3 regions of the Streptomyces sp. NPDC107498 genome follow, and region 1 is predicted to be linked to each of the others. Evidence: riboswitches for the same ligand, from Rfam matches in the RefSeq annotation. Region 1 holds a riboswitch; each other region holds the start of a gene.
What was found. Region 1 has a riboswitch for cyclic di-AMP ahead of ACZ66Z_RS22080 (M23 family metallopeptidase). Riboswitches for the same ligand answer to the same signal wherever they lie in the genome.
Positions count from the first base shown of each region.

Region 1 (3,261 bases):
CTGGTCTAGACAACCCGCTTGAGACTTGAAGGGCAACACCATGGCTGAGCGCCGCGTCAACGTCGGCTGGGCCGAGGGCCTGCACGCCCGCCCCGCGTCCATCTTCGTCCGTGCCGCCACGGCTTCCGGCGTGCCGGTGACGATCGCCAAGTCCGACGGCAACCCCGTGAACGCCGCCTCCATGCTCGCGGTGCTCGGTCTGGGCGCGCAGGGCGGCGAGGAGATCGTCCTCGCCTCGGAGGCCGACGGCGCCGAGGCCGCGCTCGACCGCCTGGCGAAGCTGGTCGCCGAGGGCCTGGACGAGCTGCCCGAGACCGTCTGACCCCGGTCCCCGCACGACGAATGGCCGCGCCCCGGAATTCCCGGGGACGCGGTCATTCGCTTTTCTCCGCCCCTTTCCGGGCAGCACGAAAATCCGGCCCGAATGCCTGTTCTTTGTATACGACGGGCGTGTTAATTCCGGGCGCCCGTCGTGTTGACCGCGTGTTGCGAAACCCTCACACGGCCCCGCTCCGGATTCTTCGGCCGGTGCAGCGCCAGCGAACGCTCCGCGTGCAGCGCGGTCAGCGCCCGCGCCCGTTCGGCGTCGCCTCGCGCCACGGCGTCCACGATCGCGCCGTGCTCGGCCCAGGCCTCGACCGGCTGGGCGGGCTGCTCCACGACGTGCGTCCAGGCGATCTTGTGCCGCAGCTGGGTGAGCAGCGCCGTGAGGGCCGGGCTCCCGGAGGCCTGCGCGAGGGTCTCGTGGAACCAGCCGCCGAGCGAGCGCAGGTCCTCGGCCCGGCCTCGCCTGGCCCGCTCCTGACCCAGCCTGACCAGGCCGCGCAGCACCCTGAGGTGCGCCTCGGTGCGCCGCTGCGCGGCCCGGGCGGCGCCCAGCGGTTCCAGCAGCGCCCGCATGTCGAGGAGATCGGCGGCCTCCTGCTCGGTCGGCTCGGCGACCTGGGCCCCCGCGTGACGGCGGGTGACGACGAAGCCCTCGGACTCCAGGGTGCGCAGCGCCTCGCGGATCGGGACCCGGGAGACCCCGTACCGGCGGGCGAGCTGCTCCTCGGCCAGTCGAGCCCCCCGCTCGAACACGCCGGAGACGATGTCGTCCCGGATCGCCGTGCATACCGAGTGCGCGGGAATGCGCATGTCCGACCTCCGCCTTGGTGCGCGCGAGACAATTCGAGCGGCGCCTGTTCTGCACCGGTCTTCGACTCTATTGCAGCACGCCGGAATTTCCGATGCCCCGACGGAATCCACGACCGCTTTCCGGCCGACGAAAAGCCCCGGCTCAGTACGAGCCGGGGCTTTTGCGACGCGGTGCGCGGCGGGGCCGGGTCAGACGTTGACGCCGCGGGCGCGGAGGTAGGCGATCGGGTCGATGTCCGAGCCGTACTCGGGGCTCGTGCGCGCCTCGAAGTGGAGGTGCGGGCCGGTGGAGTTGCCGGTCGAGCCCGAGATGGCTATCTGCTGGCCCGGCTCGACGGTCTGGCCGACGTAGACCCCGATGGAGGAGAGGTGCCCGTACTGGGTGTACGTGCCGTCGTTCATCCGGATGACGATGTTGTTGCCGTACGCGCCGCCCCAGCCGGCCTCGACGACGGTGCCGGAGCCGACGGAGACGACCCGGCTGCCGTAGGCGGCGTGGAAGTCGATGCCGGAGTGGCTGCCGGAGGACCAGAGCGAGCCACCGGTCTTGTAGCCGGTGGAGACGTACGAGCCGGCGACGGGGAGCTGGAAGGAGGCCAGACGGCGGCGCTCGGCCGCGCGGGCGGCGCGCTCGCGCTCCAGGCGGACCTCCTTGGCGCGGGCCTCGGCCTTGCGCTTCGCCTCGGCCTCGGCCTTCGCCTTGGCGATGGCCTCGACGGCCTCCTGCTCCTGGGCGGCCGCCTGGGCGTTGATCCGGTCGACGAGCGACTCCTCGGTGATCACCTGGGTGAGACCGGTGTCCTCGAGGGAGCGGTTGTCCGTGTCGGCGGCGAGCGCCGGGGAGGCGAGGGTTCCGATGACGCCGGTGGTGGCGAGCGTCGCGGCGCCGGCGATGCCCACGCTGCGGCGCGCCATCCGGCTCGGAGCACGATGCTTCCCGGTGGCACGGGTGAACGCCATGTAGGGGTTGGTCCTTTCCTTCCCTCTCGCCTACCGGGTTAGCTGACGGGTTCGGAGCAGGAAGGTCTCCTACGGGCCCCTCCGTACGAGACGAAGGCGCCCGATTCACCCCAGGGACTGCGTGCGGGTCCCCGGCTCCCCAGGCTCGCGCCTGACGGGGACTCGGCGATGGCTGTCCGATGCCGCGGGTGCGGCACGTGCAACTGACGGACAGCCGCCCCGACGCTATGCGGATCGTCTTTCAATCACCAACCGGACACGGGTTTTGTAAGACATGCCACAGGGCAAACGATCACCCTCAACCGCAATCCGGACAAAGCGGAGGACCCCGACGAACCATGCCGTCGGGGCCCACCCGTTGTCGTCCCGGGGCCGGAATCAGCCCGTCACGACGGTCACTTCACCGATGCCGAGCGCGCGCACCGGCTCCGCGATCTGCGCCGCGTCGCCGACGAGCACGGTGACGAGCCGGTCCACCGGGAAGGCGTTGACCACGGCGGCCGTCGCCTCGACGGTGCCGGTCTCGGCCAGGCGCGCGTACAACTGGGCCTGGAAGTCGTCCGGGAGGTGCTGCTCGACCTGGTCGGCGAGCGTCCCGGCGACCGAGGCGGCCGTCTCGTACTTGAGGGGCGCCACCCCGACGAGGTTCTGCACGGCCGTCTCGCGCTCCGCGTCGGTGAGGCCCTCGGCGGCGAGCGTGCGCAGCACCTTCCACAGGTCCTCGAGGGCCGGACCGGTGTTGGGGGTGTCGACGGATCCGCTGATGGCGAGCATCGAGGCGCCGTTCCCCTCGGCGTCCGAGCGGAGCACCTGGCCGAAGGCCCGCACGCCGTACGTGTAGCCCTTCTCCTCGCGCAGGACCCGGTCCAGACGGGAGGTCAGGGTGCCGCCGAGGCAGTACGTGCCGAGGACCTGGGCCGGCCAGACGCGATCGTGCCGGTCGGGTCCGATCCGGCCGATCAGCAGCTGCGTCTGGACGGCGCCGGGACGGTCCACGACGACGACCCGCCCGGTGTCGTCGGCGGTGATCGGCGGCATCGGGAGCGGCTCGGCCGGCTCGCCGGTCCAGGCGCCCAGCGTCTCGGCGAGGACCTTGTCGAGGTCGACGCCGGTCAGGTCGCCGACGACCACCGCGGTGGCCGTGCCCGGCCGGACGTGCGCCTC
Region 1 covers NZ_JBVJPE010000012.1:126,157-129,417, reverse strand. The annotation lists gene ACZ66Z_RS22090 (HPr family phosphocarrier protein) at 41-322, shown strand; gene ACZ66Z_RS22085 (GntR family transcriptional regulator) at 454-1,137, opposite strand; gene ACZ66Z_RS22080 (M23 family metallopeptidase) at 1,327-2,097, opposite strand; cyclic di-AMP (ydaO/yuaA leader) riboswitch at 2,110-2,275, opposite strand; gene ACZ66Z_RS22075 (M16 family metallopeptidase) at 2,476-3,261, opposite strand, start outside.

Region 2 (3,261 bases), on a different contig from region 1:
AGCGGTTGCCCCGGGAGGCGAGCCAGCGGCCGATGACGGTCTCGGACTCGCCGCCCTCGTTGCCCTCGGCCCAGGCGGAGTAGACGTCGGCGGAGTCGACGAAGTTGCCGCCTGCGGCGGCGTAGGCGTCGAGGACGGCGAAGGACTGCGCTTCGTCGGCGGTCCAGCCGAAGACGTTGCCGCCCAGGGCCACGGGGAAGACGTGCAGATCGGAGGTGCCCAGTCGGCGGAGAGAGGTCATGCGTCGGTCAACCGTTCCCGCCGCCGGGCCTATTCCGTGCGGTTCCTCAGAGGCTCAGGCCCTTGGAGCGGAGCCAGGACGCCGGGTCGATGCCGTCGCCGCCGGGGGTGTGGACCTCCATGTGGAGGTGGGCGCCGGTGACGTTGCCGGTGGCGCCGACGCGGCCGACGGTCTCGCCGGTGGAGACGGTCTGCCCGGCGCTGACCAGCATGGACGAGAGGTGGCAGTACCAGACCTCGGTGCCGTCCTCCAGCTCCAGGACGATCCGGTAGCCGTAGGAGCCGGACCAGCCCGCCGACTTGACGGTCGCGCCGTGGACCGCCTTGAGCGGGGTGCCCGTGGGGGCGGCGAAGTCGAGGCCGGTGTGGTGGCCGGAGGACCACATCGAGCCGGACTGCATGTAGGTGGCGGTGAGGGTGTACGAGGAGACCGGCAGCGAGTAGCTGGCGGCGAGCTGGGCGAGGCGCTCGGCCTCGGCCTTGGCGGCGGCCTCCGCCTCCGCCTTCGCCTTGGCTTCCGCCTCGGCCTTCGCCTTCGCCTCGGCGGCCGCCTTCTCCGCGGCGGCTTCCTTGGCCTCGGCCTCCGCGGCGGCCTTCTCGGCCGCCGCCTTCTCCGTCGCGGCCTTCTCGGCGGCGTCGGCGGAGGCCTGCTGCTGCTCGGCCTGCTGGAGGATGCGGGCGCGCAGGGCCTCGCCCGCGGCGGGGGCGGCGGCCTGCTCGGCCTGTCCGGTCGCCCGGTCGGCGGTGTCGGTCGTGTAGGTCGCGGCGGTGAGCGGGGCCGGGTTGGCGCGGGCCGCGGTGACGGGCGCGCTGTCCTCCTCGGGGAGGAGGTCGCCGAGGCCGGGGAGGTCGTGGGCGTCCGGCAGGTTCAGGTCGGGGAGGTCCGGCAGCGATATGGCGACCGGGGGCTTCTCCTGCGCGGTGGCGAGGCCGCCCGCGCCGACGGCCGCGATGACGCCGACGCCGAGGACGGTGGAGGAGCGGGCGAAGTTGGAGCGCTGCTTGACGACCCGGTGCCGGCCGCCGGAGCGGCTCTCGGCGCGGAGGGAGCCCTCGGTGGGGTTCCACTCGGTGTCGGGAGCGGCGGGACCCGCGCCGCCGCCGAAGGCGTCGAAGGGGACTTCGGGGGCGGGGGTGTTGGACGCCACGAAGGCGCGCTCCTTTCCTTCCTTCTCGCCTACCGGGTTAGCTGACGGGTTCGGAGCAGGAAGGTCTCCTACGGGCTCTCGCGCGCGTGCGTGGTTCGCACGGGTGCGAAGGGGCCCGATTCACCCCAAGTGGTGGTTCCCCGGTTCCTTTTCAGGATTCGGCGCGTGCGCGCGGTGCCGTCTCTTGCGACGGCTGGGACGACCGCGCTGCGTTATCGAACGTTAATAGACAGGGGGTCCCGATTCCAAGCCGTTCCCCTTGATCATTCATTGGATTGGGGGTGTATCGCCCGAGTTGACCCCCCTTCAGGGGGGCTCGGGGCGGGAACGGCGAAACCCTCGCGATCTGACGTTATGTCAATTGTTATCGCAGTGACACCTCTCGACTACGGCCGGTGACCGGGGCTGCCCGGCGGCACCACCGGCATCGTCCGGCGCCGCTCGGGCTGCCCCGTCGCCGGCCGGCTCACCGCGAGCAGCGCCATGTCGTCGGTCGACCCGCCGCCCGTGTGGAGCCGTACGTCGTCCACGAGCGCGTCGAGCAGCTCCTCGGGCCCCGGGAAGATCCGCCCGGCGAGGCGCGCCACCGGATCGTAGAAGACGCCCCGCGCGTTCCGCGCCTCCGAGAGGCCGTCCGTGTAGAAGAGCAGCGTCGCGCCCGGCGGGAACGGCCGCGCCTCCGCCCGGTCCGGCCACGCCGCCAGGTCGCCCATGCCGAGCGGCAGCGCCGCCTCGCCCGGCTCCAGTGGGTCCAGCCGCCCGTCCGCGTACAGCATTAGCGGCGGCGGGTGCCCCCGGTTGACGACCCGTACGAAACCGTCGAAGGTCCCGCTCCCGTCGGCGCGCGGGATCTCGGCCAGGACGGCCGTGGTGAACCCCTCGAAGGCGTCGAGGCCGTGCCGGCGGGTGCCCTCCCGGGCCAGCGCCCGCTCCAGGCGCCGCGCCACGCCCTCCAGGGTCCGCTCCTGCTCGGCCGCCTCCCGGAAGGCCCCGATGACGACGGCGACGGCCTCGACCGCGTCCATCCCCTTGCCCCGGACGTCCCCGACCACGAGCCGCACCCCGTGCGGGGTGTCCTGGACGGCGAACAGGTCGCCGCCGATGAACGCGTCGGCCTGCGCCGCCTCGTACCGCGCCGCGCACTGCAGTCCGCCGATCCGCTCCGCGGGCGTCGGCAGCACCGCCTTCTGCGCGGTCTCCGCGATGACCCGCGCCGAGGCGAGCCGCTCGCCGCTGCGGCGCACGACCCGGTTGATGAGGAGGGCGAGCGCGGAGACGGTGAGGACGGTCAGGGTCTCGGTGAGGGAGGGGACCTCGTCGGCGGTGCCGTTGTAGAGGTGCAGCCCGACGGAGGCGAGGACGGCCGCGATCCCGGTGAGGAGGGTGGTCAGCATCGAGAAGAAGGGCGCGGCGATCAGCGGGGCGGCGGAGAAGAGCGGCGACGCGGTGTACGCGGGCGGGGTCGCCAGGTCGAAGCCGATGCCGCCCGCGATGACCAGCGGGGGCAGCGCGCGGATGAACCGACGGGCACCGCTGTGCTCGGGGCGGCCCTCGCCGCCCCGCCGTCCTCCGCCCGCCGCTCCTAGGGGGTGCCCCACCTGTGCTCTCCTGCCCGGTCCGACCGGCCGCGGTCCGCACCGCGCCCTCCCAGGGTGGCCGCCGCCGCCCGGCGCGGCGACTCCCACGGGGCCGAGTGGCGTACGGGACACGGGGTCAGTCGGCCGCCAGCCGCCCGCCCCGGGCGAGGAGCGCCATCGCCGCCGCGCACCCCAGGCCCACCGCGCACAACGCGAGCCACGGCAGCGCCGACCGGCCGGCGACGTCGAGGAGCACGCCGGTCCCCAGGTTCCCCAGGGTGATCCCGATCCCGCAC
Region 2 covers NZ_JBVJPE010000027.1:60,562-63,822, reverse strand. The annotation lists gene ACZ66Z_RS32625 (aldo/keto reductase) at 1-241, opposite strand, end outside; gene ACZ66Z_RS32620 (M23 family metallopeptidase) at 288-1,388, opposite strand; cyclic di-AMP (ydaO/yuaA leader) riboswitch at 1,401-1,562, opposite strand; gene ACZ66Z_RS32615 (PP2C family protein-serine/threonine phosphatase) at 1,775-2,986, opposite strand; gene ACZ66Z_RS32610 (MFS transporter) at 3,102-3,261, opposite strand, start outside.
Region 2: another riboswitch for cyclic di-AMP. It lies ahead of ACZ66Z_RS32620 (M23 family metallopeptidase); the one in region 1 lies ahead of ACZ66Z_RS22080 (M23 family metallopeptidase).

Region 3 (3,261 bases), on a different contig from region 1:
ATCCTCGCCTGGTTCTCCATGACCAACCGGGGCGCGGAGGCCAAGCGGTCGGCGCACTTCTCGATCCACCCGCACCAGTACCGGGACACCGCCGCCTGGCAGTACACCGTCGATCCCGGCGGCACGGCCACCGACTACTTCAACATCGGGCTCGGCTCGGGGTCCGGGAAGTACGACATCTCGATGATGGGCCCGAACCGCTTCCTGCGCCGCTTCATCGGGGACGCCTCCAAGGCGGGCAAGGCCGTCGAGGTGGCGGCCCGGTTCGCACCCGAGTCGGGAACGGGCAGGACGGCCCTGTGGTTCACGATGACCAACTCCTCGGCCGGGCCCGTCACCTTCACGATCCGCTCGAACGCCTACCGCTCGGACGGCCCGTGGACGTACACGGTTCCGGCGAACTCCCGTCGCGAGGACTTCTTCAACGCGGTGGCGTACAACGGCGGCTGGTACGACTTCACGATCACCGCCGACATCGACGGGAGCTGGTCGCGCCGGTACACCGGCCACATCGAGACCGGAGCCCCGAGCGTCAGCGGCTGACCCCTCCCCCGCGCGCCGGGCGGCAGCGGCCTTCCGGTCACCGCTGCCGCCCGGCACCGGGCGGCACGGCATCAGCGCCCGGCGTGCGCGGCGCGGCGGACCGTGGCGTCGAGGAGGGCCACCGCGTCGGCCCCGGTGCGGCCGGGGGCCCGGTTCCACGGCCCGATCAGCCCCTGCCACCCGCGTGACCGCAGCTCGGTCATGACCCAGGCGGCCGCCTCGTTCATGGTGTCGGCGCTGCCGTAGCCGAGCCGGTGGGCGGCGAGGAGGGCCCCGCAGACGCACCGGGCGCCGCGTGCGTCCCGCAGCTTGTACGGGGCGTTCTGCCAGCCCCATTCCGTCAGCACCAGGCGCGCGTAGCCGAGGTGGACCGAGGGGCGGAGCTCGGCCTGTCCGATGCGGCGCCAGGTGTGCAGCCGGTCCGGCAGCACGGCGCCGAGCCGTCCCGGGATGCGGCGCTCGACGGGGAGCTCCGGGGGCAGGGCGGCCAGGGCGTCGGCCACGAGCCGGTCCACCGGCACGCTGAGCAGGGCCCGCCAGCCCTCCTCGACCGGCGGCGACTCCTGGGGGGCGGTCCAGTCCGTGACGATCCGCTGCCAGGTGGCGCTCTCGAAGAGGGCGGCCGCCTCGCGGTCGAGGGCGTCGGGGCTGAGCAGGGAGGCGGAGGGCGGCATGGGGATGTCTCCTGGGTCGACTCCCCCCATCCTTCAAGATGGAATGTCGGTTTTGCCGCTTTCACCCTCACGCGGAGAGTCGTCGACCTCGCGACACCCCTCGCCTTCTCGGCGAACAACTCATCACATGAATTATCACCCCATTCACCCATGAAAGGAACTACATACCAAATAGGACATTCCGCTTCGCGTGACGCGACTCACTCGCACGGCTCGACGATTCTGCGGCCTTCTCCCCCGCCCCGTACCGGGCAAGGAAGTTCGACGCCCACCGGACGGCGTCGATCTTGAATCATCCGAATTCCGTGATCCATTTCCGCATACCCGGGACCCTCTCCCCTTGTTATCCGTCGCATTACTGGCCTACGGTCACCTCCATTCGAGCGGAACGCCCAATCCTGCCGCCGCTCGGTAAAACTCCCTTTTCACCCGACGGCAGGAGCGGGGGACCCACGAATACGCCGGTCCGGAATCCGGAACGGCTCGGGGTGAAGCCGCGTGCGCGCGGCCGGACATCTCCCGTCCGAACCCGACAGCTCACCCCGCAGGCGCCGGAGAGGAAACCGTCATGCCTGCTCACGGTAAGCACCGCCGCCCCCGCCGCAGCCCCGTCTCCCGGGGCCTCGCCCTGGTCGGTACGGGTGGCGCCGCACTCACCCTGCCGCTCATCGCCCCGGCCGTCGCCGGCGCCGCGCCCGTGTCCGGCGCCCCGGAGATCGCCGCCCAGTCCCTCGCCGCTCCCGCCGCGCAGACCGCCGCCAAGGCCCCCGCCGCCCCGGCCACCGTGCGCACGTACACCGTCGTGAGTGGTGACTCGCTTTCCCTGATCGCCCGCAAGAAGGGAATTCGGGGGGGCTGGAAGAGCCTTTACAGCGCCAACAAGAGCGTCGTGGGTGACGACCCGTCACTCATTCACCCCGGTCTCGAACTGACGATTCGTCGGGATTCCGCCAAGGCCGCCCCCGCCCAGCCGAAGGCGAAGAAGTCCGCCACGACCGAACGGGCGAGCCGCTCCGAGCGCCGGTCGGCCGCTCCCGCCGTCGCCACCGGCACGGGCGCCTCCGCCGCGCAGGCCGTCCCGGCCGTCGCCGCCGCCCCCTCCGCCGGCAAGGCGGCCCCCGCCGCCGCCACGAACTACGCCGACAACCTCGACGGCTGGATCCGGGAGTCCCTGGCCATCATGGGCCAGCACGGCATCCCCGGCTCCTACGACGGGATCCTCCGCAACGTCATGCGCGAGTCGTCCGGAAACCCCCAGGCCATCAACCTCTGGGACTCCAACGCGGTCGCCGGCACCCCCTCCAAGGGCCTGCTCCAGGTCATCGAGCCGACCTTCCTCGCCTACCACGTGCCCGGCACGTCCATGGACCTGTTCGACCCGGTCGCCAACATCACCGCCGCCTGCAACTACGCGGCCGACCGCTACGGCTCCATCGACAACGTCAACTCGGCGTACTGACCCCCTGCCGCCGGAAGTGCTCGGCGAACCAGGAGGTGGCGAGGTCCGCCACCTCCTCCAGGGCGCCCGGCTCCTCGAAGAGGTGGCCGGCGCCGCCCACCACGGCGAGCCGGTTCTCGCAGCGCAGCAGGGCCAGGGCCCGTCGGTTGAGGTCCAGGACCACCGCGTCCGCGCCGCCCACCACCAGGAGCGTCGGGGCGCGCACCCGTGCCAGGTGCTCGGCCGCGAGGTCCGGCCGGCCGCCCCGCGAGACGACGGCGCCCACCGGGGAGGCGGGGTCGGCGGCCGCCCACAGCGCGGCGGCCGCGCCCGTGCTCGCGCCGAAGTACCCGAGCGGGAGCCCCGCGCTCCCGGGCCTCCCGGCCAGCCACTCCGTGGCCCCGGCGAGCCGCCCGGCGAGGAGCGGGGCGTCGAAGACGTGCTCCCGGTCCTCCGCCTCCGTCTCGGTCAGCAGGTCGAAGAGGAGCGCCCCGAGACCCGCCCGGTTGAGCACCCCGGCGACCGCCCGGTTCCGGGGACTGTGGCGGCTGCTGCCACTGCCGTGGGCGAACAGGACGATGCCGCCGGCGTCCTCGGGCACCGCGA
Region 3 covers NZ_JBVJPE010000016.1:1,973-5,233, forward strand. The annotation lists gene ACZ66Z_RS25500 (phosphocholine-specific phospholipase C) at 1-543, shown strand, start outside; gene ACZ66Z_RS25505 (DUF6197 family protein) at 615-1,217, opposite strand; cyclic di-AMP (ydaO/yuaA leader) riboswitch at 1,625-1,783, shown strand; gene ACZ66Z_RS25510 (LysM peptidoglycan-binding domain-containing protein) at 1,786-2,676, shown strand; gene ACZ66Z_RS25515 (phosphoribosyltransferase family protein) at 2,660-3,261, opposite strand, start outside.
Region 3: another riboswitch for cyclic di-AMP. It lies ahead of ACZ66Z_RS25510 (LysM peptidoglycan-binding domain-containing protein); the one in region 1 lies ahead of ACZ66Z_RS22080 (M23 family metallopeptidase).